One region of the Paenibacillus sp. FSL R7-0210 genome, then DNA from elsewhere that is predicted to be linked to it. Evidence: riboswitches for the same ligand, from Rfam matches in the RefSeq annotation. Region 1 holds a riboswitch; each other region holds the start of a gene.

What was found. Region 1 has a riboswitch for cyclic di-AMP ahead of MKY64_RS10265 (hypothetical protein). Riboswitches for the same ligand answer to the same signal wherever they lie in the genome.
Positions count from the first base shown of each region.
Region 2: linked by a shared signal. The riboswitch ahead of MKY64_RS09610 (APC family permease) and the one ahead of MKY64_RS10265 (hypothetical protein) in region 1 are both predicted to bind cyclic di-AMP.
Region 3: linked by a shared signal. The riboswitch ahead of MKY64_RS26895 (C40 family peptidase) and the one ahead of MKY64_RS10265 (hypothetical protein) in region 1 are both predicted to bind cyclic di-AMP.

Region 1 is NZ_JBBPAR010000001.1:2,338,600-2,346,055, reverse strand. Features, by position in the region: gene MKY64_RS10285 (response regulator) at 1-1,403, shown strand, start outside; gene MKY64_RS10280 (FAD-dependent oxidoreductase) at 1,445-2,794, shown strand; gene MKY64_RS10275 (suppressor of fused domain protein) at 2,886-3,629, opposite strand; partial or broken gene MKY64_RS10270 (3'-5' exonuclease) at 3,813-3,947, shown strand; gene MKY64_RS10265 (hypothetical protein) at 3,967-4,434, opposite strand; cyclic di-AMP (ydaO/yuaA leader) riboswitch at 4,640-4,803, opposite strand; gene MKY64_RS10260 (arsinothricin resistance N-acetyltransferase ArsN1 family A) at 5,150-5,647, opposite strand; partial or broken gene arsM (arsenite methyltransferase) at 5,666-6,256, opposite strand; gene MKY64_RS10250 (MarR family winged helix-turn-helix transcriptional regulator) at 6,299-6,748, opposite strand; gene MKY64_RS10245 (ArsR/SmtB family transcription factor) at 6,883-7,209, shown strand; gene MKY64_RS10240 (arsenic transporter) at 7,320-7,456, shown strand, end outside.
Region 2 is NZ_JBBPAR010000001.1:2,203,961-2,211,416, reverse strand. Features, by position in the region: gene MKY64_RS09625 (FecCD family ABC transporter permease) at 1-796, opposite strand, end outside; gene MKY64_RS09620 (FecCD family ABC transporter permease) at 793-1,854, opposite strand; gene MKY64_RS09615 (ABC transporter substrate-binding protein) at 2,007-3,044, opposite strand; gene MKY64_RS09610 (APC family permease) at 3,217-5,034, opposite strand; cyclic di-AMP (ydaO/yuaA leader) riboswitch at 5,163-5,322, opposite strand; gene MKY64_RS09605 (disulfide oxidoreductase) at 5,549-5,983, opposite strand; gene MKY64_RS09600 (DsbA family protein) at 5,980-6,744, opposite strand; gene MKY64_RS09595 (sensor histidine kinase) at 6,838-7,456, opposite strand, start outside.
Region 3 is NZ_JBBPAR010000001.1:6,363,913-6,371,368, forward strand. Features, by position in the region: gene MKY64_RS26880 (M1 family aminopeptidase) at 1-385, shown strand, start outside; gene MKY64_RS26885 (hypothetical protein) at 395-1,228, shown strand; cyclic di-AMP (ydaO/yuaA leader) riboswitch at 1,440-1,578, shown strand; gene MKY64_RS26890 (C40 family peptidase) at 1,636-2,064, shown strand; cyclic di-AMP (ydaO/yuaA leader) riboswitch at 2,453-2,595, shown strand; gene MKY64_RS26895 (C40 family peptidase) at 2,600-3,091, shown strand; gene MKY64_RS26900 (GNAT family N-acetyltransferase) at 3,338-3,823, shown strand; gene MKY64_RS26905 (c-type cytochrome) at 3,951-4,307, shown strand; gene MKY64_RS26910 (4a-hydroxytetrahydrobiopterin dehydratase) at 4,439-4,714, opposite strand; gene MKY64_RS26915 (hypothetical protein) at 4,926-5,219, opposite strand; gene motA (flagellar motor stator protein MotA) at 5,423-6,223, shown strand; gene motB (flagellar motor protein MotB) at 6,207-7,028, shown strand; gene MKY64_RS26930 (pseudouridine synthase) at 7,116-7,456, opposite strand, start outside.

The DNA of each region.
Region 1 (7,456 bases):
TGAAAATCGTGATTTTAAGCGGCCATGACGATTTCCCGTATGCGCAGGCTGCTGTGGGGCTTGGCGTCATGAAGTACTTGCTGAAGCCGGCCGGAGACGATGAAATTTTGAAGGCTATTCTTGCGGCTGCGGAAGAGATACGAGAGGAACTGATGGAAAAGCACAGCATGATTGAGCTGCAGCGGAAATGGCAGGACCGCCTGCCTCAGCTCCAGGATGATTTTTATAGAAACTGGATACAGGGCCGGTATGCGGACTGGGAGCTCAAGAAGCATATGGAAGAGCTGAATCTGGAGCTTGCCCTCTATACCTGGTTTGCAGTAGCCGTATGTGAAATTGATCCGATTCACGAGCAAGGAGAACGGTTTACGTCTTCGGATCAGGCGTTGCTGCAGTTTTCTCTGGAATGCATAGCGGCTGAATGTTTACAGCATGAAGACTGCCGGGTCTTTAATGATGCGGACGGAGCAACCGTGCTGCTCTTTTTGGGACAACCGGAAGAATCGGCTCCAGATATCATCCAGCGGATCAATGTTCACGTTCCCCGTCTCTTCAACATTGTGAAAGAGTGTCTGAAGCTTACCGCCAGCGCCGGACTCGGGACCCCAGGCTCATGGGATCATGTTTCGCTGTCCTACCGGCAGGCACGCCGTGCGCTGCAGGAGCGGGCCATTTACGGAAATGAGGTGTTCGTTCCTTACCTGGACGTAACCAACATGGAGCAGCCGTTTCATTATGACGCCGAGTTCGAAAAACAGCTGGAGATTGCGGTTCATACGGATCACGCGACAACGGTTGCTGAGCTGATGGACTGCTATTTCAAGGACGTATACTCCCAAGCGGTCTCAACCCAAAAGGTATACGAGCATTTGCTGTATTTGAGCAGCTTATTTACACGTATGATTCAATCGCGAGGCTGGTCGATGCAGGAGGTGCTGCAGGAGGATTATTCGATGTTTCTGTCCTTTGAATCCCTGCTCTCCAAAGAGCAGATCGTGGAATGGTCCAAAAGAGTGGCCAGCCGCATTACCCAATACCGGGAACGCGAGCGAAAGCATTCCAGCCATCGGCTCGTTAAACAAATGATCGAAGCCGTGGAGGAAATGCTGGGGAAAGAAGAACTGACCTTGCACACGCTGGCCGAAAGATTATATGTCAATCCCTCTTACCTTAGCCGGCTCTTTAAGCGGGAGGAAGGGAAATCCATTTCGGAATATCTCCTGAAGCGGAGTATGGAGCATGCCAAAGAGCTCTTATACAGCGGCGTTAAGGTGTATGATGCAGCAGAAGCGGCAGGATATCGTGATGTCAGCTATTTTGCCAGAGTGTTTCGTAAATATTGGGGTGTAGCCCCAAGTGAATTAAAGAAACAAGAGCGTTCAGACTCACCGCGGTTGATGTAAGTTAAAACTACAATGGAAGAAAACAGGTGGAGGTGGTCAGAATGACCGATATGGCACTAACCGTTAAAATACCCGAGCGTGATATTCCTGTCTACACGGAGGTGGATGTTGTCGTTGCCGGAGGAGGACCGTCAGGAGTAGCCGCAGCGCTCGCAGCGGCAAGAAACGGGGCATCCGTATTGCTGATAGAGCAAAGAGGATACCTGGGCGGCATGGCGACGGTCTCTCAGGTTCCTGCATTTTGCCCGTATACCGATCAGATCAAGCCGGTAATCCGTGGGATTGGGCTGGAAATTCTGCTTGCTATGAAAAGCAGGATGGAGGAGACGTTTCAGGAAGCATGGAAGGATCGCCTGGATTGGGTGCCGATTGATGCGGAAATTTTAAAACGCGTATTGGACGAAAAGATGATGGAGGCTGGCGTTAAAGTGCTGTATCATACCTTCGTCAGTCAAGTTCTTCAACAGGACGGCATCATTGAAGCGGCGATCATTAATAACAAGACCGGAACCCAGGCTGTGAAGGGGAAGATATACATTGATGCAACCAGCGATGCGGATCTCACCTATCTTGCGGGCGGGCAGCTCGCCAAAGGTGGAGATGACGGAGAGCTGCAGCCGGGGACAATGTGCTTCGTCCTGAATAACCTGGACAGGAACAAATTTCTCTCAAGTGCGGAGACGCACGGCCACGATCTGAAACATGCGATCAACAAGGCGAAACACGAAGGGCGATTGCGCGTCGCGAGAGATTGGGCCGGTATTTCCTGGCTGAACAATCATACGGCAGGCTTCAATTTCGGCCATGTATTCGGGATTGATGGTTCAAATACGGATGATCTGACCCGCGGAGCAATCGAAGGCCGCGCGCTTGTTGAACACATTACCGGTTGGCTGCGGGAAGCGATTCCCGGATTCGAGAACGCTTTCCTGACGTTGACGGGCGAACAGATCGGCATTCGGGAAACCCGGCGGATCATCGGCGATTATATCATCACTGCCGACGATTTTCTGGCGTGCCGTTCGTTCCCTGACGATATTGCCCGCAATGCCTACTTTATTGATATTCATATGGCAAAGCCTACGAGCGGCATGACGATGATACGTCTATCGCCGGGAGAGTCCCACGGCATTCCTTATCGCGCCTTGCTTCCGGCCGGTATTCAGAACGTAATCGTAGCCGGCAGAGCGATATCAACCGATAGAGCGGCCCAAGGCTCCACCCGGGTCATGCCCAATTGCTTTGCCATGGGCGAAGCCTCCGGTACGGCTGCGGCAATTCTGACTGAGAAAGGCTCACGGGAAACGCGCAGTATCGACATCGCGGACCTGCAGCGCAGACTTGTCCGCAAAGGCGCATGGTTAGGGGAGCAGATCAATGAGCGGTTCTAGGAAATAAGAAATAAAAAGGCTGAGCCCAAAGTCATATCCTTGACTTAGGCTCAGCCTTTTCAAGCTGTTTCAAACTTGTTCATCCGGGCAGTTATTTACAAGCGTTGCGTCTATTCGGATTCAGAACGAGGAAATCCTCTGGAAGCTCGAACAGCTTGGCGACCAGTTCATCCATACCGGACTCCAGCTTGAACTCCATTTCCTCCCGGTACAGCGGAACCAGGAAATAAACCTGAACCTGATTGCCGTCTTTCGTATGGACGGTGCTAACCTCTTCCGGCAGAGCATACAGGATCACGCCGGATAGCTCCGTATTAGCCGCATAAGGCTCGTAATCCTCCGTGTTGGGGATCGTATGGCCGTATCCAAGCCATGTCTGATACATATGCGGGAATCGGGCAAGCATCTTCATCAGCCGGATCGGCCAGTAGTTCTCCTCCGCCTCGAAATCCTCCTGCGTAAGCGGCCAGTCCGCCGGCAAAAACATCATCAGCTCCGCGCGTTCTAGATGCTTATACTCTTCACGGATCTCCTGCGGGAGCGTCAGCGGCAGATCGCTCATCCCATTGGTGTACAGCACCCGGTATGGCTCATCAGGTGTAGCTTCCATAATGTTCACATCAATATGTACGATGTCTGAAATCAGTTCGTGGAACACGCCGGTTTCCCGGTTTGGAAAGACCCGATTGAAATGTTCGTTTAAATCTTCCATGTACAAAATATTGGCGGGAGGCGTAACCTGCTGCTCATCCGAAGCGTCATAACCATAAATGGTGGTACCGTCTTCTGATTTGCCCATTTCCTTGCCGCCAAACAGTTTTTTGAAAAAGTTCATGTCTTTGCGCTCCTCTGTGTGGGTTTATATTAAAGTGCGAAATGAAGTATTTGAAACCTCACTTGGAAGTATAACAAAAGACATAGCCCCGGAGCGATGGGTCTATCGATTCGAATTTCAAAAGGAGCAGATATGAACTATATCATTTTTGATCTGGAAGTCACCTGTTGGGAAAATGACCGCAAGCGGGGCGTAGGCATGGAGAGAGCCTTGTCTATGCTTGAATTGCCGCTTGAAGGTACTCACCATAGAGGTATCGACGATGCCAAGAACATTGCAAAAATATTCGTTAAGATTTTTGACCAATTGAAGTTTTGATAATTTAAATTGATCATGTCTATAGCAGTGAATAATAGGATACCGATTCTGCAAATAAAATGGTTGGATTCAGACGACTCTTCACCGTATTAATTGAATGGATTCTTTGCTCTGTCCTTTGATGGCGATACCGCTCCGATCCGGCTCCTACCTTCATTCGGATTTGGTCATTTTGAATGAACATACTATCGAGTGCAGTCTTGATCATGTTAAGTTGATTGGGAGCCCATTCTTGTCCGTGCATCCGGACGTATTCTGTGGCTTCTTCTGCAGTACAATGACATATCTCTTTCAGAAAAGAGCCCCATTTGATTAAATCCACCGCATTGTCACCCGCACAAAGAATGCAATTCCCATAGCTGATCTGTCCTCCGAAGGTTAACTTCAACACCCCATACCAGCATCCGTAAGGCTCTGAAATATGCATGAAGGAAGGGCGGCAGCTAAATGCGAACAACTCGATTCGTGACAGTCTGGCGTTAATCATGAATAATGCCTCCTAGGTTGTCTATAGATTTCATATAACGCTGCAGATTATGGGTCTGCTCAGCTGTGGCTACATAGGCTGTCAGTTCAGTTTCATTCTCACATACAGCAGCATGCTCAAGCCAAACGGAATATTTGGTTTTCTGTACGATGGATAAGTGTAATGGAAAGGTTTTGCGGGATCGCAGCAAAAAAGCATGGTTAATGCAGGCTCTCTCCAGTGCTTACGAGGTTAGCTGACGGATTCGGACGGTGAGAGTCGTCCTACCAGTGAAGAGTTCAATCTTCTTTGGATTCACCCCATTTCGGCTGGTCACAGCCATTTGGTTCCCCCGCTTCCCGCCTGACGGGAATTCAGCATTTGTTAAAAGGAATCTTACGCTGAGCATCACTGTTTGTAAAATGCTGAAAGTTCTCTAGGAGACTAAATAAGACTCTATAGGATATAAAAATGAAGAAAATCCCTTGTAATCTAGCATTCATCCCCGATTTTCTGAAGTTATCGCGTATTTATTAACTTTTTAATGCAACCTAAATGGGGCTAAATGAATCTTAATGATTCTTTAATCATGATATTAAGATCAGATATAATGTTTAAGATCCTCCTGTTTACAGGCCCGATATGCGGAGCCTCCATGAAAGTGAGATTGTAGGAATAGATCAAAAGGAGAAGTTCCTCCGTTTGCGGATGGAACTTCTCCTTTTGATCTTCATTTTTATAGCAGCTTCTCCATAATCATCACATCAATAAACGCTCCGTCCATCACTCCTTGCTTCTCAAATACACCAACCTGCCGGTAGCCCATCTTTCGATACAATCCTTGACCACTCTCATTAAACGGAAAGGTAAAGAGAACAATTTTATAAAAACTATTTTCCTTTGCTACCTTGTGTAAGGACTCCAGGAGGGAGCTGCCTACACCTTGCCCACGAAAGCTTCGATCAATATATACAGAAAGGTCAGCGACGCCGTTATACGCGCAACGGTGAGAATATGGGTTCAGTGAGGCCCAGCCCACGACTTCACCTTCGCGTTCAGCAATCAAAACGCTAAAACGGCCTTGGTGATCGTTGAACCATGATTCCATATATGAGAAGTCTTTCATCTCTGTTTCAAGTGTAGCGATCCGGTCCTCGATCCCCTGATTGTAGATACGAAGAATGCTTTCAATATCCTCAGGTGTGGCCTGACGGACAGTTAATGTACTGATCATATCAACATCCCCTTAAGATTACTTTCTCGCTTTAATTACAGCAGAGACGATGTATTGGTCAACATTCGCACCTGGAACCCAATCTTTAATGAATGTTTTAGATTCGTCCTTTGGCTCAATGCTGATATCAGTAAAGCCGCATTCCTGAAGCATGATCTCCAAATCGGCAATGGAAGAGGCGCCAGAGATACAACCCGAATATAATTCATCCAGGTCATTTTTGATCTCAGGAGGAAGCTCAGCTGTAGTTACGATATCTGATATGGCAAGACGACCTGCAGGCTGAAGAACACGATAAGCCTCACGGAATACTTGCTGTTTGTCTGGGGAGAGATTAATCACGCAGTTGGAAATAATGACGTTGATCGAATTGTCAGCGACGGGAAGATGCTCTATTTCGCCCAATCTGAATTCGGTGTTACTGAACTTTCCTTTAAGGGCATTATCTCTTGCTCGACTGATCATCTCAGGTGTCATATCCACACCTATAACATGGCCTTCATTACCTACCTGCCGGGAAGCCAGAAAACAATCAAATCCGCCGCCACTCCCAAGGTCCAAAACATGTTCACCCGCCTGCAGTTCAGCAATAGCCTGTGGATTACCGCAGCTGAAATAATTTGCAATATACAAGTAAAAGAGAAGAGAAGGTCACCCTTTTACGGGTGCGCAGCAATTGCTGAGTTTTCCCATAGATTCGTTGAAAAGCTTAATGGACCGTAGTAATGTTTCTACTTCAAACTCACTCATGTGTGAGAAGGCCTCGTTCAGGTATTCATTCATTTGTTGATCAATAGTTGCAGCTACCATTTTACCTTCAGGAGTGAGTGACAGGTTATAAATTCTTCGATCTGCGGGATCAGATGTCTTTTTAACCAAATTCATTTTCACCAGAGATTGAACTTGTCTGCTGAAGGTTGTAATATCTGTGCCAAGTGTTTCGGCGACTTGTTGCATGGAAGGATTGTGACTCCGATCGATCTCATATAACAGATGACTTTGGGTAGCGGAAAGATTACATCCTCCTACGCTACAGCAATCCTTATTGAGTAATCCTAAACGCCGACTCATGATTTGGAGTAGTTCTCTTGGAGTTTCCATTGTTTTCACCTCTTGAACTAGTTATACTGCATTTAGTTGCAAAGTGCAAATATAAATTGTGCTTAGTTGATAATTGATGATAAAGGTTTTAGAATATAAGTATTGTCTTATATACAGAGAGGGGAGATTCAAAATTGGATACATTAAATGATCTTGCAGAAGATTTAAAGCTCCTTGGAGATAAAACACGACTCACAATTCTAATTCTTTTAAAAGAGCGAGAGTGGTGTGTATGTGAATTCGTGGATCTCTTTGACATTTCTCAGCCAGCCGTTAGTCAGCATCTACGTAAATTAAAAAGCAGCGGATTGGTAAAGGAACAGAAAAGGGGGCAGTGGGTCTATTATTCTTTAAATAAAGTAGATAAACCCCATGTTAAGGCCATCCTAAATCTTACCCCGAATGCAAGTGACCTTTTATTGCATTTGAATAAACCGTCTAATGCTGTTTGCTGCGAATGACAGTTTTCTATTGAATATATAAGTGTATAATTATATAATGATGCCTGAGATTAAACTTAACTCTTTGAAGGGAGTGCTCGGATGGGTGGAGTTAGACATAAACTGGGGGAATACCATTGGTAGCTCTGGCAAGTCTGATATTTATAGTCACTTTGATTTTTGTCATTTGGCAGCCTAAAAATCTGTCCATTGGATGGTCTGCCTGCGGCGGAGCGTTACTCGCTTTAATTGCCGGTGTCGTCAGCTT
Region 2 (7,456 bases), 130 kb from region 1:
ATACACAGGCTCCTGCCAGCGCAACAGCCGCAGCCAGCAGCCACCGCCGTTCCCGTTCGAGCGGCAGGCCCAGTCCCTTGGAGAGCTCATCGCCCAGATTCAGTACGTTGAGCACCCGGGCTTTGTAGAATGCGAAGGGCAGCAGGATCAATATCCAGGGCAGCAGGGCCAGCACAAACCGCCAGTCTCCGCCCCAGATTTTGCCGGCCAGCCAGATGGCTACGAACTGATAATTCTGCGGGTCGAGTCTTAATGACAAAATAAGCTGAAAAGCGTATATCCCGGCACCCACAGCAATCCCGATCAGGATCAGCCGTGTCGGCGAGAGCCCATCCTCCCTCCTGTAAGACAGGAAGTAGATCAGTGTTGCAGTAAGCGAGGCCCCTGCAAGCGCCAGTAGCGGAAGCACGAGGATCGGAGCTGCTGTAGTAGACGGTACAAAGGAGATAAAGATCAGTACGGCGAATCCGGCTCCGGCATTGATCCCCAGGGTGGAAGGCTCAGCGAGAGCATTACGCGACAAGCCTTGCAGAATCACTCCGGCGACCGCAAAGCCTGCACCAATCAGCAAGGAGATCACGATGCGCGGCAGCCGGAAATCAAACAGAATCAGCTGCTGCTGCTTGGTGCCGTTGCCGGATAGGGTATGTAGAACTTCGAGCGGTGACAGACGCATTAAGCCGGTATTCATACTGACCAGAAACAGAATGACGATAAGCACAGCAAGCAGTGTCAGAATACCAGCCTCTCTGGAACGGCGCGGCTTGGCCGGGGGGAATGAGGTGGAACGGTTCATTTCAGCTCCCCCTTGCGTTTGCTGGCCAGATAGATGAAGAACGGTACGCCGAATACTGCAATTAAGGCACCTATTGGTGTTTCGTATGGCGCATTAATCATCCTGGCCGCAATATCGGCCACCAGGACCAGAATGCTTCCAAGGACTGCGGAGCAGGGAATAATCCAGCGGTAGTCAACCCCAACGAGGTAACGCGTAATATGCGGAATCATTAATCCGACAAAAGCGATCGGCCCCACCGTGGAGACTGCCGCTCCGGCGAGGATGACGACAATAATCATCCCTGCAGTCTGTACCAGACCGGTGCGCTGTCCGAGACCTGCTGCAACATCCCTGCCCAGGCTCAGTAGCGTAATCGAACGCGACAACATCAGCGCACCGATTAGGGCCGCCGCGACCCAAGGAGATATTACCTGCAGCTGCTTCCAGCTCGCTCCTCCAATCCCCCCGGCCATCCAAAAGGCGATATCCTGGGAGAGGCTGAACAGGATAGCAATGCCCTGGCTGACCGCCAGCAGCATGGCGCTTACTGCCGCACCGGCGAGGGTCAGCCGAAGCGGGGTCAGTCCGCTATGGGAGAGCGATCCGATCCCGAATACCAGCAGTGAGGCTACAGCCGCTCCAAGGAAGCAGTACAGCATGATGTACGCGAAGGATAGTGTTGGCGCGAAGGCAAAAGCCAGGGCCAGTCCAACGCCCGCACCTGCATTAAGACCAATCAGTCCGGAATCCGCCAGCGGGTTGCGGGTCATCCCCTGCATAATCGCACCGGCAACGGCAAAACATGCGCCGACCAGCGCTCCTGCGGCAGCCCGGGGAATCCGCAGCTCCCGGATGACCTGATGCTGGGGCAGCTCCGGATTGAACCGGAACACCGCCTCCCATACGGTAGCCAGCCGGATATCCGCCGCACCAACCGATACGGATACCATCAGGCCGAAGACAATCGCTGCTATTCCCAGCACCAGAATAACAGCAGCGGCAAGCGGCCGCGACCGGACAGATGTGTTCCCTTCAACAGAAGGAGCTTGTAGAGCAGAATCTGTGGATGAAGCCATATGCCGTCTCCTTATCAGGATTATTAGGGAAATATAGATGATTATGATTCTCATTATCGCAAAGATATGAATATTGTTCAACTTAAAAAAGAGGCAGGCTTCTATATCCTAAGGATATAAAAGCCTGCACAATTCTCCGGCTGGTAAAGAACCTATTTTACAAAACTGCTCAGAATATCATCGATGGTCTTGGTATTGGCTATAGGGCCGCTGTACAGCCAGCTGGTATCTTTGCCGAATTCATGAACATTCCCTGCCTTAACGGCCGGAATTCCCTTCCAGACTGCACCTTCTGTAATCTCAGCTCCGCTTGCCTTGTCACTATTCACCAGAATGATATGCTCTGCAGTCAGCTCAGATAATTTCTCCAGTGAAATCGGGTTCCACGGTGCTCTGGATTCTGCAGGAATGTCGGTCACGAGATTCGGGAGCTTCACTCCAAGATCGCCATACAATACCGCACCGCTGCTGCGGGTCTCATCTACAATGAAGAAATTCTTGGACACCAGCCACAGAACCGCTACTGAATCATCGCCAATTGCCGCTGAGACAGCCGCTTTGGCTGAAGCCGCTTTCTGGTCATAGTCTGCAATAGCCTTCTCCGCTTCCGGTGTCTTATTGAGCAGCTCACCGATCTTGAGCAAGGCTGCGCGCCAGTCACTGCTGACCTCATCGCCGAGTACATAGGTTGGTGCAATCTTATTCAGCTGGTCATAAAGACCGTTCTGAACCGAGCCCTCCGACTGGACGATGTGAAAATCCGGCGTGAAGCTGGTGACGGCTTCAAGCGGCAGGTCATAGCTGATCGGCGGAACGTCCTTAAGCTCAGCGGCCAGGTAAGCCTGAGTACCATTCTTCGTAGACCACTGGGCAACCGGAGTCACGCCGAGTGCTACCAGATAATCCTCCAGATAAGAAGCAATTACACGCTGCGGATTAGCGGGAACGGTCACCTTATGTCCCATTGCATCCGTTACGGTCTTCTCCACAGCGGGTGCAGCAGTTGCTGCAGGTACCGCAGTGGCCTCCGCAGTCGCTTCTGCGGTTGCCGCAGGTGCGGTGCCTGCTCCACCGTTACTGCCTGCGTTGCTATTATCATTTCCGCAAGCGGACAGCAGCAGTGTTGTAGTCATAAGTCCGGCCACCGCCAGCTTCCCGCTTCTTGATCCTTGCAGGTTGAACGAAAACATTGAATACCCCTCCTGTATGTTACCCTCATGATTGGCAAAAGCTCTGTTACCTTCATCTTGTCTATACTGATGATATTGATTCTCATTCTCTATGTCAACCAATAACTTATAATAACGTAAAAACGGCCGTCTCCGCATTAAGCAGAAACAGCCATCTTCCTAATCTTCTATATTATTTATGCAGATGGAAAGGTACAGTCGCGATTACAATGTCCTTCTGATTCATCAGATATGAACGGATGAACAAGCTGGTCTGATTATGCAGCACCGCCTGCCACCAGTGCTTGGTCACGAATTGCGGAATCAGGACGGTAATATGATCCGTTGAAGAGGTCTTCCACTCTACTGTATCGATGAACTTCACCAGCGGGCGGATAATGCTGCGGTAGCGGGAGCGCAGGACGATCAGGCGTACGCCGGGGTTCCACTCCTCCCACTTCTGCTCCATCTTGTGAATCTCTTCTTCATCGAAGCCTACATATACAGCGACCACATTATCTGTCAATGACTTCGCATAGCTGATCGAATGCAGTACAGCACGAGTCACACCGGCGACCGGAACGACTACGGTGCTTCCTTTGATACAAGGCTTATCGGTAGCCGGGCAGATCCGCAGCTGATCGGCAATATTCATATAATGGCGGTGAATCCGGTGGAACACGATGATAACAGCCGGCAGGAAGATGAAGGCCATCCACACGCTGGAGAATTTAGTGATTATGAAAATCAGGGTGATCGTTAATGTAGTGAGCATCCCCACCGTATTGACGGCGAACTTGCTCTGCCAGCCTTTCGGCTTCGTTCTGTACCATTGGACCATCATGCCCAGCTGCGACAGCGTGAACGGAATGAATACCCCTACTGCATATAATGGAATGAGTCCTTCCGTATTCCCGTGAAACGCCGCCACCAGCACAGCCGACATAACACCGAGGAAAATAATACCGTTGGAGAAGCCCAGCCGGTCGCCGCGCACCATGAAGGCATGGGGCAGATATTTGTCTTTGGCGAACATGAACGCCAGCAGCGGGAAGGCCGAGTACGCCGTATTGGCTGCCAGGAACAGGATAACCGCCGTAATCCCCTGAATGAAGAAGTACAGTCCGCCGCGGCCGAAGGTAGATTCGGTAATCTGTGAGACCACGGTGGCCTTCTCATCAGGCATGATACCGTACCAGTAAGCGAGCAGCGTAATACCTGTGAACATTACCCCGAGAATGAGGCCCATGAGCATCAGCGTTTTGGCTGCATTTTTCTCCGCGGGCGCTTTGAAGTTAGGAATGGCATTGGAGACCGCTTCTACCCCGGTCAGAGCCGAACAGCCGGAGCTGAAGGCCTTCAGCAGCAGAAACATACTCACGTTCGATACGGCCGAGCCAATCTCAGGAACATGGGCATGGGCGCCGCCGGTCATATATTTGAAGACCCCCGAGATGATGAGCACGAAGATGGAAACCACGAACAGATAGACCGGGATAGCGATGAAGGAGGCCGATTCGGTCACTCCCCGCAGGTTAACAATCGTTAAGAGCACGATAACAGATACCGCTATCAGAACACTATGATTATGCAGACTTGGAAAAGCTGAAGTGATTGCATCCGTCCCCGCCGACGCACTTACCGCCACCGTCAGAATGTAATCCACCAGCAGAGAGCCGCCGGCCAGTAAGCCGGTATGCACCCCTAGATTGCTTTTGGCGACAATATACGCGCCCCCGCCTTGGGGATAAGCGAAGATCGTCTGCCGGTAGGACAGAATCAGAATAGCCAGCAGGCCCAATACGGCTAATGCAATTGGCAAGGAGTACCAGATAGCGGTGAACCCGGCGGCCACCAGTACAATCAGAATTTGTTCTGTTCCGTAGGCTACAGACGAGAGCGCATCAGAAGACAGGACAGCCAGTGCTTTCACCTTGGATAACTTTTCATGATCGAGTTCGTTCGACTTCATCGGACGCCCGATCAATAGTCGTTTTACCTTGCTTACCATTGTAGTAACAGTTCCTCTCTTGGTTAAGTTGAAACGGGTTTCCCTGCGCTGTTTTCATAAGTGGATTTCATAAATGCAGGCACCAAAATAAGCATACGGAAATGATCCGCATGCCTTAGTGTGCATGGTCATTATCCCACTAGTGGCTTACGAGGTTAGCTGGCGGATTCGGACTGTGGTAGCCCTACGGTTACAGGTCAAGTAGCCTGCTCCGATTCACCCCTTTTGGCCTTGGCCAAAGTGTGGTTCCCCCGTTTTTCCTTCCGGAAAATTCAGCGCATATTCAACTTCTCACAAGGACTAATATTAAGCTACAACACGTCTTCCGTAAAGCGTGGAAACAAATGAAAAAAGAATGAAAAGCACTCAAAACAACCAAATTCATCATCCGGTATGTCTTGATCTTTCATTCTCTTTCATTATCCCTTTACCACGTGATTTTACAGGGTTTTTGCATATTATTTTTTACTAAAATTAAGGGTATTCTCTTCTCTTCCTTCTGCCCGTCAGCTTCTTACTCCGCAGGCTCCTCTTTGCGTCCTGTCCAGAGCAGAATGGAGATTAAGGCAAAGGCTATAAGTGCAAGCAGAGGGATCGTTATAAATCCGAACCAGTTCAGATAATCCTTGTTGCACGGTACGCCGATGGTACAGGGAAGCACCTTGCTGAGCGCCGGAATTTTCTGCTCCGCATAATGATATATGGAGATGCTGCCGCCAATCAGACTAAGGGGAAGCACGTATGGAATGATCCGCTTGTCCCCCCGGTAGGTGGCGATCCCCAGCAGGAACAGCTGCGGATACATGAAGATCCGCTGGAACCAGCACAGCTTACAGGGCTCGTAATTTAGGACCTCACTGAGATACAGGCTTCCTGCTACAGCCACCACACAGACGAACCAGGCCAAGTAGAGACAGTTACGCCGGCAGAAGGCAGAGAAGGCGGTCATTGGGCGGTCCCTGCTCCCGCTGCTGCTGTTGCTGCCTGAATCTGGGCGTCAATCGCCTCCATATTGAAAGGCTCCTTCACCTTGATGCCGTTCACGTACAAGGAAGGCGTATTCGTTACGCCCGTATCGGTGCCAAGCTGAATATCCCGCTCCAGCTCGCTTACGTAGGTACGCTCGTCAATGTCCTTGCGCAGCAGGTCGTAATCCACCGGCAGCTCCAGCTGCTTGGCGAGACTCACCAGGAAGTCAGGTGTAGCCCATTCCTTCTCTTCATTCCCCTGATTGGCATAGATCGCATCGAAATACTTCCAGAACGCTTCCTGGTTCTGATGATAGACCGATAGCGCTGCCAGGGAGGCCGTTCTGGAATCCGTACCGAGGAAGGCCAGATTCACGAAATAGAAGGCTGCTTTATTCTGATCGACATAGCCCTGAACGATCTGCGGCTTGATCACACCGGTGAACTGGGCGCAAGCCGGACATTTGAAATCGCCGAATTCCACAATTTTGACCGGAGCATCCTCCTTGCCAAGCCGCATCATTTCGCTGTAATTGAAGGCAACCGGCTTACTGTCTGTACCGGCAGGCGAAGAGTCCTTCGATGCCAGCATAAATAAGCCTACAAAAATAATAATGACGATGGCCACCGTACTCACGATCAGAATTCTCGTTTTCTGCTTCTGCTGCTCCTGCTCTGCCCTGCGCTTCTCCTGCTTGCTCATCTGGGGAGCCGTGACATTGTTCTTTTTTGTTTTGCTCAAAGAGAGTTCCTTTCCGTCCTCAGGACTATCGTGATAAAAGAATAGTTACTTTCAAATTATATAATGTTAACTCTCTTGTTGGCAATCGCTGTCTTATACGGCTTCATTCTCCTCCGCTGACTCCCCCTCCCCTGTATCCTTGCCGAAAAATACCTCCGGGGAATGCTCCTGCGACTGCAGCTTAATTCTGAAGAAGAATTGTGTGCCGCCCCCTTCTGCCGGTTCTGCCCAGATCTCTCCTTGCATCAGGTCTACAAGCTTCTTGCAGATCGCAAGGCCCAGACCCGTGCCGGGGTACTTACGGGTATGCGACCCGTCCACCTGCGAGAAGGACTGGAAGAGCAGCTGCAGCTTATCCGGTGAGATGCCAATGCCGGTGTCGCGCACCATGAATTGCAGCGCCTGAGCGGTCTCCCTGACGCCATAGGACTCCACCTTAACCGTTACCGTGCCGGATGGCGTGAATTTCACCGCATTGCCGATCAGGTTGATGAGAATCTGGCGGATACGCGCAGCATCCCCGGTGAACTTGTCAGGAAGCCCCTCCTCGATCAGAAGCTCCAGAGATAACGGCTTGTCTTGTGTGCTCACCATGAACAGGTCCATACAGCCCTGGAGCAGCGCCTTCAGCCCGAAAGAATCCTTGTTCAGCGAGAGGGCATCCGCCTCCAGCCGGGAGATGTCGAGAATATCGCTCATCACATGCAGCAGA
Region 3 (7,456 bases), 4.0 Mb from region 1:
CGGGGGTGCACCCGACTTCGCAGTTGACGATATCAGGCTCACCGTCAGACAGGACAACAGTGACGGCGGTGGGAGCCGCTACAGCGCTGTGGTTGATGTAAGTAATAAGGGCAGCCTGTACCCCGATGTTCCCGTGAAATTCACCTTCGCAGACGGGTACACGGTGCAGCAATACTGGAATGGCGAGGGTAAGGCTACTTCCTTTGAGTTAGCGTATAAAGCGCCGCTGGTCTCCGCAGAGATCGATCCGGGGCATTCCATTCTGCTGGAGAGCAGGCATCTTAATAATTTCAGAATGGCGGAGCTTGAGCCGCGTACACTCTCCCGCTGGACGCTTAGTGCATCAACTCTGCTTGAAACCCTGCTCGGAACTCTTGTCTGGTGAGGTGAAGGAATGGTGAAAAGTTCAATTGCCCGCGGTTGGATCAGCATGAAAGAGCAATTCTATATATTGATTCTGCTATTTATCTACCGGCTGTTCTGGGGATATTTCCTGTACAAATTCATTAAAAGCGCGGTTGTCCCCGTCCTGCTCCGCTACCCGGATGCGAATGCCGGCGGCAGCGGAATAGGCAGGCTGCTGTATTATATCGAGGGGCAGACCGCGCTGCGCACCGACCCCGCCGTCCAGCACTGGCTGTGGCTGCTGCTTGCGCTGACAGTGCTAAGGCTGCTGGTGACTCCCTTTATCCGTGCAGGGCTGCTGCACGAGCTTCACCAGGAGCGCGACGGAGCGCGGGGACTGTTCTTTTTTCCCGGAATGAGAAAATATGGGCTGCCGGTGCTGGTGTTCAGCCTCATCGAATGGGCGCTAACCCTCCTGCCGCTCTCTTGGCTGCTTCCGCGTATGTACCGTCATCTGCTCAGCGGTGTTCTCGATGTCCAGCTTCTGCTGAAGCTGGTGCCTTATGTGCTGGGCTGGCTGCTCTATCTCTTCCTTGTCCGCAAGCTTCTGCTCTATATGCAATTCGGCTATACCGCCGGTACCGGCATGTTCTCCTCACTGCTGATCTGCCTGAAGATGCTGCTGCCTTCGATCGGTATATCCATCGTTCTGGGGGCGGGAAGCCTGGCCGTAATTCTGCTCTGCAGCGCCTCTGCTCTGTTCTATCCCGGATTGCCGGCCCTTATGCTCCGCCAGGCAGCTCCGCTGCCCTCCACGCTGTTCGATATGTGGGGAATCGCTGCCCAGTACCACCTTTGGTCCAGTAAATCATTTCCACAATAATAAGCTGCTGAAGCGGCATACTAAAGAGAGTCACAGCCCCTTATCAGGGAGCAGGACTCTTTTTTGCTTGAACGGAGGACAAAAGCATTTGCAAAAGGGGAAATCCTCTGATACAATGATGGCTGTACCAGTAGTAACAAAGTTGTAATCTTTCAAGCAAAATATTCCGTAACTCTTGCAATTTAAGCAATACCGATAAGTCACTGTTCTGGTGCATAAAACGCCGAATTCCCTGCACCGGGAAGTGGGGGAACCATATTTTGGGTGAATTGATCTCGCTTTAGAGGGGTCATAGGGGAACCTTCTACCGAATCCTTAAGCTAACCTCGCAGGCCCTGGAAGGAGTACATCTTTTGATTAGTCAGAATTTCAAGAAAAAATGCACCGCAGCAGCGCTGGGTCTTGTGATGGTATTCACACTCGGAGCGGGCAGTGCCTTCGCAGATTCTAAGATGGATACTGTGATTTCAAAAACCATTGGAACGTCGTATAAAACCGGGGGCACAACCACCAGCGGCTTCGACTGTTCCGGATTTACCAAGTATGTGTTCAAGAATGTCGGGCTTACCTTGCCCCGTACCTCCAAAGCACAGTTCAAAGTTGGAACAAGTGTATCCAAGAGCAATCTGCGTTCCGGTGATCTCGTGTTCTTCAACACCCTGGGTAACGGAGTGTCCCATGTCGGTATTTATGTTGGAAACGGGAAGTTCGCACAGTCCTCAAGTTCACGTGGTGTAACCATCAGTTCGATGAGCCAGTCCTACTGGGCCAACCGCTACGTTGGCGCCAAACGAGTAATGAGCACAACAGCCTACCAAGCTGTCGCTTACGATTGAACCCTTGAAGCATACCCCGAATATTTCAGCCTCTAACAACTAAATGTAACTTATACGAGCCCGGGATGATTATTGCCGTAATCATTTCCGGGTTTTTCCTTTTCCTTATTCTACCTTTTACACTGAATTCGCAGCCTTGAAACAGCATTTTCTTGCAAAAACAAAGAAATAATCATATAAATTAACCCCTGCGCATAGATATGAGTCTTTGGAAAGGGCTATAACTCTAAAAAACAGCAAAAAAGATGCATTAATATGTTATAAGTGATTGCCAAGCGCCTTAGTCTTTGTTACAATTATCGCAGTGAGTTTTTAGTAACATTTTTGTAATTATTGAATCGATTTTAACAAAGGTTTTGTCATGTATTGAATGAACCGCTAATCCTAATCAACAGTCGTGCCGAGTTCCCTAATGAATTAGGGAAACGGGGGAACCACTTTGGGTGAATTGACCTCCTATTCTAAGAGGGGTCATAGGGGACCTTCAACCGAACCCTTAAGCTAACCTCGTAGGCATTGGAAGGGGTATTTACTTTTGAAGAAGAAGCTAGCAGCCGCAGTACTAAGCTTGTCCATTATCTTCACCATCGGAGCAGGAAGCGCTTTCGCGGATTCCAAAATGGATAAAGTGATCGACAAAGCCATCGGAACCAAATACGTGTCCGGCGGTACATCAACTAACGGGTTTGATTGCTCCGGATTTACAATGTATGTTTTTGATAAGATCGGCATTAACCTGCCCCATCAATCCGGCTCCCAGTATCAGATGGGCTCTGCCGTGTCCCGTGACGAGATGAGACCGGGCGATCTTGTATTCTTCAATACAAGCGGTAAGGGCATATCCCATGTAGGTATTTATGTTGGTGACGGCGAATTCGCCCATGCCTCTTCCTCACGTGGTGTAACCATCAGTTCGCTGAGTGACAGCTATTACGTCAACCGCTACGTTGGCGCCAAGCGAATCATGAGTACAGATGCCTACAAGACTGTAGCTTCGGATTCCCAAGACAACGATGATGTACAATAATCCTTTGTAACCTAACGCTCTTTTCCGAGATTTTTGCCGAAATCTTGGGGAAGGGCTTTTTTTGTCTATAAAATTACTTACCCCTCTCTATATTTGTAAAACACTGATTCTGCGCTTTCGGAAAATATATTTTGCCGTTTGTCAAGTTTCTGCATTTCCGTAAGGAAATTGCGTCGAAACTGGCTGTTTTTGTATATAATTAATAGAAGAAATGAATCTATGTCCCTTGGAAGGAGGCCTCCCCCAATGATTAGCTCCCCGCTAACCTTTTACGTGGTGCCTATGGAGCCGCAGCATGCCGCTGAGATCTGTGAGTGGAGCTACAAGCCGCCGTATAATATTTACGGCTGGATGTCCTGGGAGCAGATGCAGGCGCTGGGCGTGGAGTTCGGAGACCCGCAGCTGCGAAGTGAGCAATATGTATCGGTTGTGAATGGAGAGGGGGATCTGTGCGGCTTCGCCCAGCTCTTTCCGATGGAGGGGGTAGTCCGGCTTGGTGTCGGAATGCGGCCCGAGCTGTGCGGCCATGGAATGGGACATCTGTTCATGAAGGCTATTGTGCAGGCAGCACGGTCGCGTTACCCGGAATGTGAGATCGACCTGGAGGTGCTGACCTGGAACCAGCGCGCCATCCGCGCCTACCAGAAATGCGGGTTCACCATAACGGATACCTATGAACGCCGCACTCCGACCGGTAATAAGCCTTTTTATTGCATGGTCTATGAGGAATAGCACCGGAGACAAGAGAGTTTTGCAAAAAATGGATCATTTGTGTTCATTTTTTTGACACACATACTATGATAACGCTTCACCATCCGCTATAATGGAGACAGCAGCTTACATGGAGGGACGGATGCAGATGCAGAAATGGATCATGAGCGGTTTGTTTTTTGCCGCCTGTGCCTTTGCAGTAATCTTAATGTTTACCCTACCCGGTAAATCCGAGGTGGCGGAGCAGAACAAGCCGACCATGCCGGAGGTTGTGCTGGACGCTGCGGGCGCAGAAGCCACAGTGAAGGCCAATTGTATCTCCTGCCACGGAGACCAGCTTCAGGGCGGGGCGGGACCCAGCCTGCAGCAGGAAGGCGCTTCGCATGACGCAGCTCAGATCTTCAGCATAGTCACCAAGGGCCGCGGACAGATGCCTCCCTTCAAAGACAGGCTGGCCCCTGAAGAGATTGCGAATGTAGCCCTATGGCTGGCCGAGAAGAAATAATCCGCAACCTGTACTCACACCATGCTCCTCATTCTAAATGTATAATGCCCGTGACGAGGATAACGAACGATCCTTGCACGGGCATTTCTATTAATTAGATATTCCTGTTGTCTCCATAGGGGCCTTGTCCTCTAGCGGGTCTTCTCGAATGCCTCATTAAATTCATGCGCCTGGCGGAGATCAAGCTTCTCCACATCTGCAGCCAGCCGCAGAACAACCGTCTTGTAATCAATGGTGATATGCGGGTGATGGTCAAAGGCCTCCGAAATTGTCGCTACCTCATCCACAAAGGCAATTCCCTTCATATATTCACTGAACATATATTTGCGCACCAGCCTATCCCTCTCCAGCTTCCAGCCCTCAAGCTTGCCGATCTGCTCCTGCAGTTGTTCCTCAGTTAATTGCAATTCGTTTCCTCCCTTGCTAAGTTAACGGTTCCTTCAGCCTGCTCTTCTCCTTCAAATAAAACATCCCTCAGCTTCTGAAAGTCCAAGGGATGTGCCAGGCCAAAGATTTTTGATTAAATGTATTCTGACATCCCGGCAATTAGTACTCCACTTCCAATTTTAACATGGCCGGATGCCCGGGACAAACCCGCTGCCGCATTTTTCCCCTGCTTTATACAAGAACGACCGAAGCCAGATCCTCATCGCCCAGCAGAATATTAATGCGGTGTGTTTCTTTATCGTACATCACAACTCCGCTGCCCACCTGAATGACCGGCTCGTTGCCCAGCGCGTAGAACAGGTCTTCCGCAAGCGCCTCCCAGACCTCCTGCCTCGATTCCTCCGGCAGATTCGTCCACTCTTCAGGCTCCATTTCAAAAAAAATGTACCCGTCTGTAATCCGTCCAACGGCTCCTGTCAGTTCAACCAGAATTTCACCGTAATCCCTGCCATGCTTAACTCCCACATCAATCACTCCGTTTTCTTCGCTGATGAATAATAACCTACCTTATCTATTATAGCCGAAAAAATCACTTCACAAAAAAGGGAATGATGTCGATAAAGAAGAATATACGTGATTTGGTTACGAACAGAGTGTTCTCCCGCGGTTCAAGGACGAATTACGCGGTTAGTCGATCACTTCTTAATTCTCATGGACGAGGTGCATAAATGGAAATCTCAACAATTCTAGGCCTGGTGTTTGGTCTGATCGCAGTAATCTGGGGGATGATACTCAAGCATGCTCCACTTGCAAGCTTGAACAACCCCGCTGCCTATGTCATTATTTTTCTTGGCACGGCTGCCTCCATCTTCATGGCCTTTCCGATGTCGGAAGTCAAGAATTTCCCTAAGCTGTTGAAGATCCTGTTTACGAAGAAAAAGATGGTCGGTAAGCCCGAACTGATTACCATGTTCATGGAATGGGCATCCATTACCCGCCGCGAAGGGCTGCTGGCTCTGGAGTCCAATGTCGATGAAATTGAAGATAACTTCCTCCGAAACGGCATGCGGATGATTATTGACGGCAATGATCAGGAGTTCGTCCGTGATGTATTAATGGAAGATATTCATGCCACTGAAGACAGACATAAAGCCGGAGCCTTGATCTTCTCCCAGGCCGGGATGTATGCCCCTACACTAGGGGTACTCGGGGCTGTTATCGGGCTGATTGCCGCCTTGGGTGATATGAGTAATATGGACGTCCTGGCCCACGCGATTGCCGGTGCCTTCATTGCAACCCTGCTCGGGATATTCACCGGTTATGTCATGTGGCACCCTATGGCCAACAAGCTGAAGCGGATATCCAAGCGCGAGATTGAAGTCCGCCTGATGATGGTGGAGGGTCTGCTCTCCATCCAGTCCGGGGTGTCTACCATAGCTATTAACCAGAAGCTGTCCGTCTTCCTGACTCCGTCCGAGCGTGCCAAGCTGAGCGAGAAGGAGGGGGCTTCCAGTGAGCAAAAAGACTAGGCATGAGGAACATGAAGAGCATGCCGATGAATCCTGGCTGCTTCCCTATTCCGATCTGATGACCTTGCTGGTTGCTCTGTTCCTTGTTATGTACGCCATGAGCGCTACGGACGCCGTGAAGTTCCAGCAAATGGCTGAAGCCTTCAATTCAGCGCTCAGCGGCGGCGGCGGCGTCCTGGAGTACCGGTCGGATTCTCCGACCAGCACCCAGCTGGACCAGGGCAAGCAGGATAAAATGAACAATGTGATTGCAAAGAATACCGGCACCTCCGATCTGTCCAAGCTCCGTGCCAAGGAGCAGGAGGATCTGGAGAAGCTGAAGAAGCAGTTCGACCAGTACATCAAGAACAACGGAATGACCGATTTGCTTAGCACCAAGCTGAATCAGTCCCAGCTGATGATCACGATTAGCGACAATGCCCTCTTCGCTTCGGGACAGGCTGTAGTGAAAGATGAATCCCGCCAGTTGGCCAAGTCGATCTCAACGATGCTGCAGCAATTCCCTGATTATGAAGTATTGGTGCAGGGGCATACCGATAATGTTCCGATCTCCAACAGCACGTACTCCTCGAACTGGGATCTTAGTGTAGATCGTGCCCTTGAGTTCATGAAGATTCTGCTGCTGAATCCCAACCTGGACCCGACGAAGTTCAGCCCGACCGGCTCTGGCGAATATCATCCCATCGCTAGCAATGCTACGGCTGCCGGGCGGGCCAAGAACCGCCGGGTAGAAGTATCCATCCTACGTAAATATAAGGACGCTGCTGCGGAGACAACGGATGTCTCTAATGTAACAGCTCCCTGATAGTAAGGAAACAAATAAGAGCTGCTTCGAACGGCCCTACCAGGGTCTATCGGAGCAGCTCTTATTATAGGTATGGGCATTATAATCTTATTGCAGCTGATAGTTCAGCATAGCCCCCAGCTCTTGCTTCTCTTCCTGGGACAGCTCCCGCCATTCTCCAGTCTTCAGTGCGCCAAGGCGGATATTCATTACCCGGATGCGCTGCAGCCGCCGGACTTCATAACCGAAGGCACTGCACATGCGGCGGATTTGACGGTTCTTGCCCTCAGTCAGCACGATACGGAATACCCGCTCACTAATACGCGTAATTTCACAGGGAAGTGTCTTACTGCCCAGAATTTTCACGCCGGTGGACATACCGGTCAGAAAAGAAGGCGTGACGGGTCGATCTACAGTGACCACATATTCCTTCTCATGCTTGCCTTCTG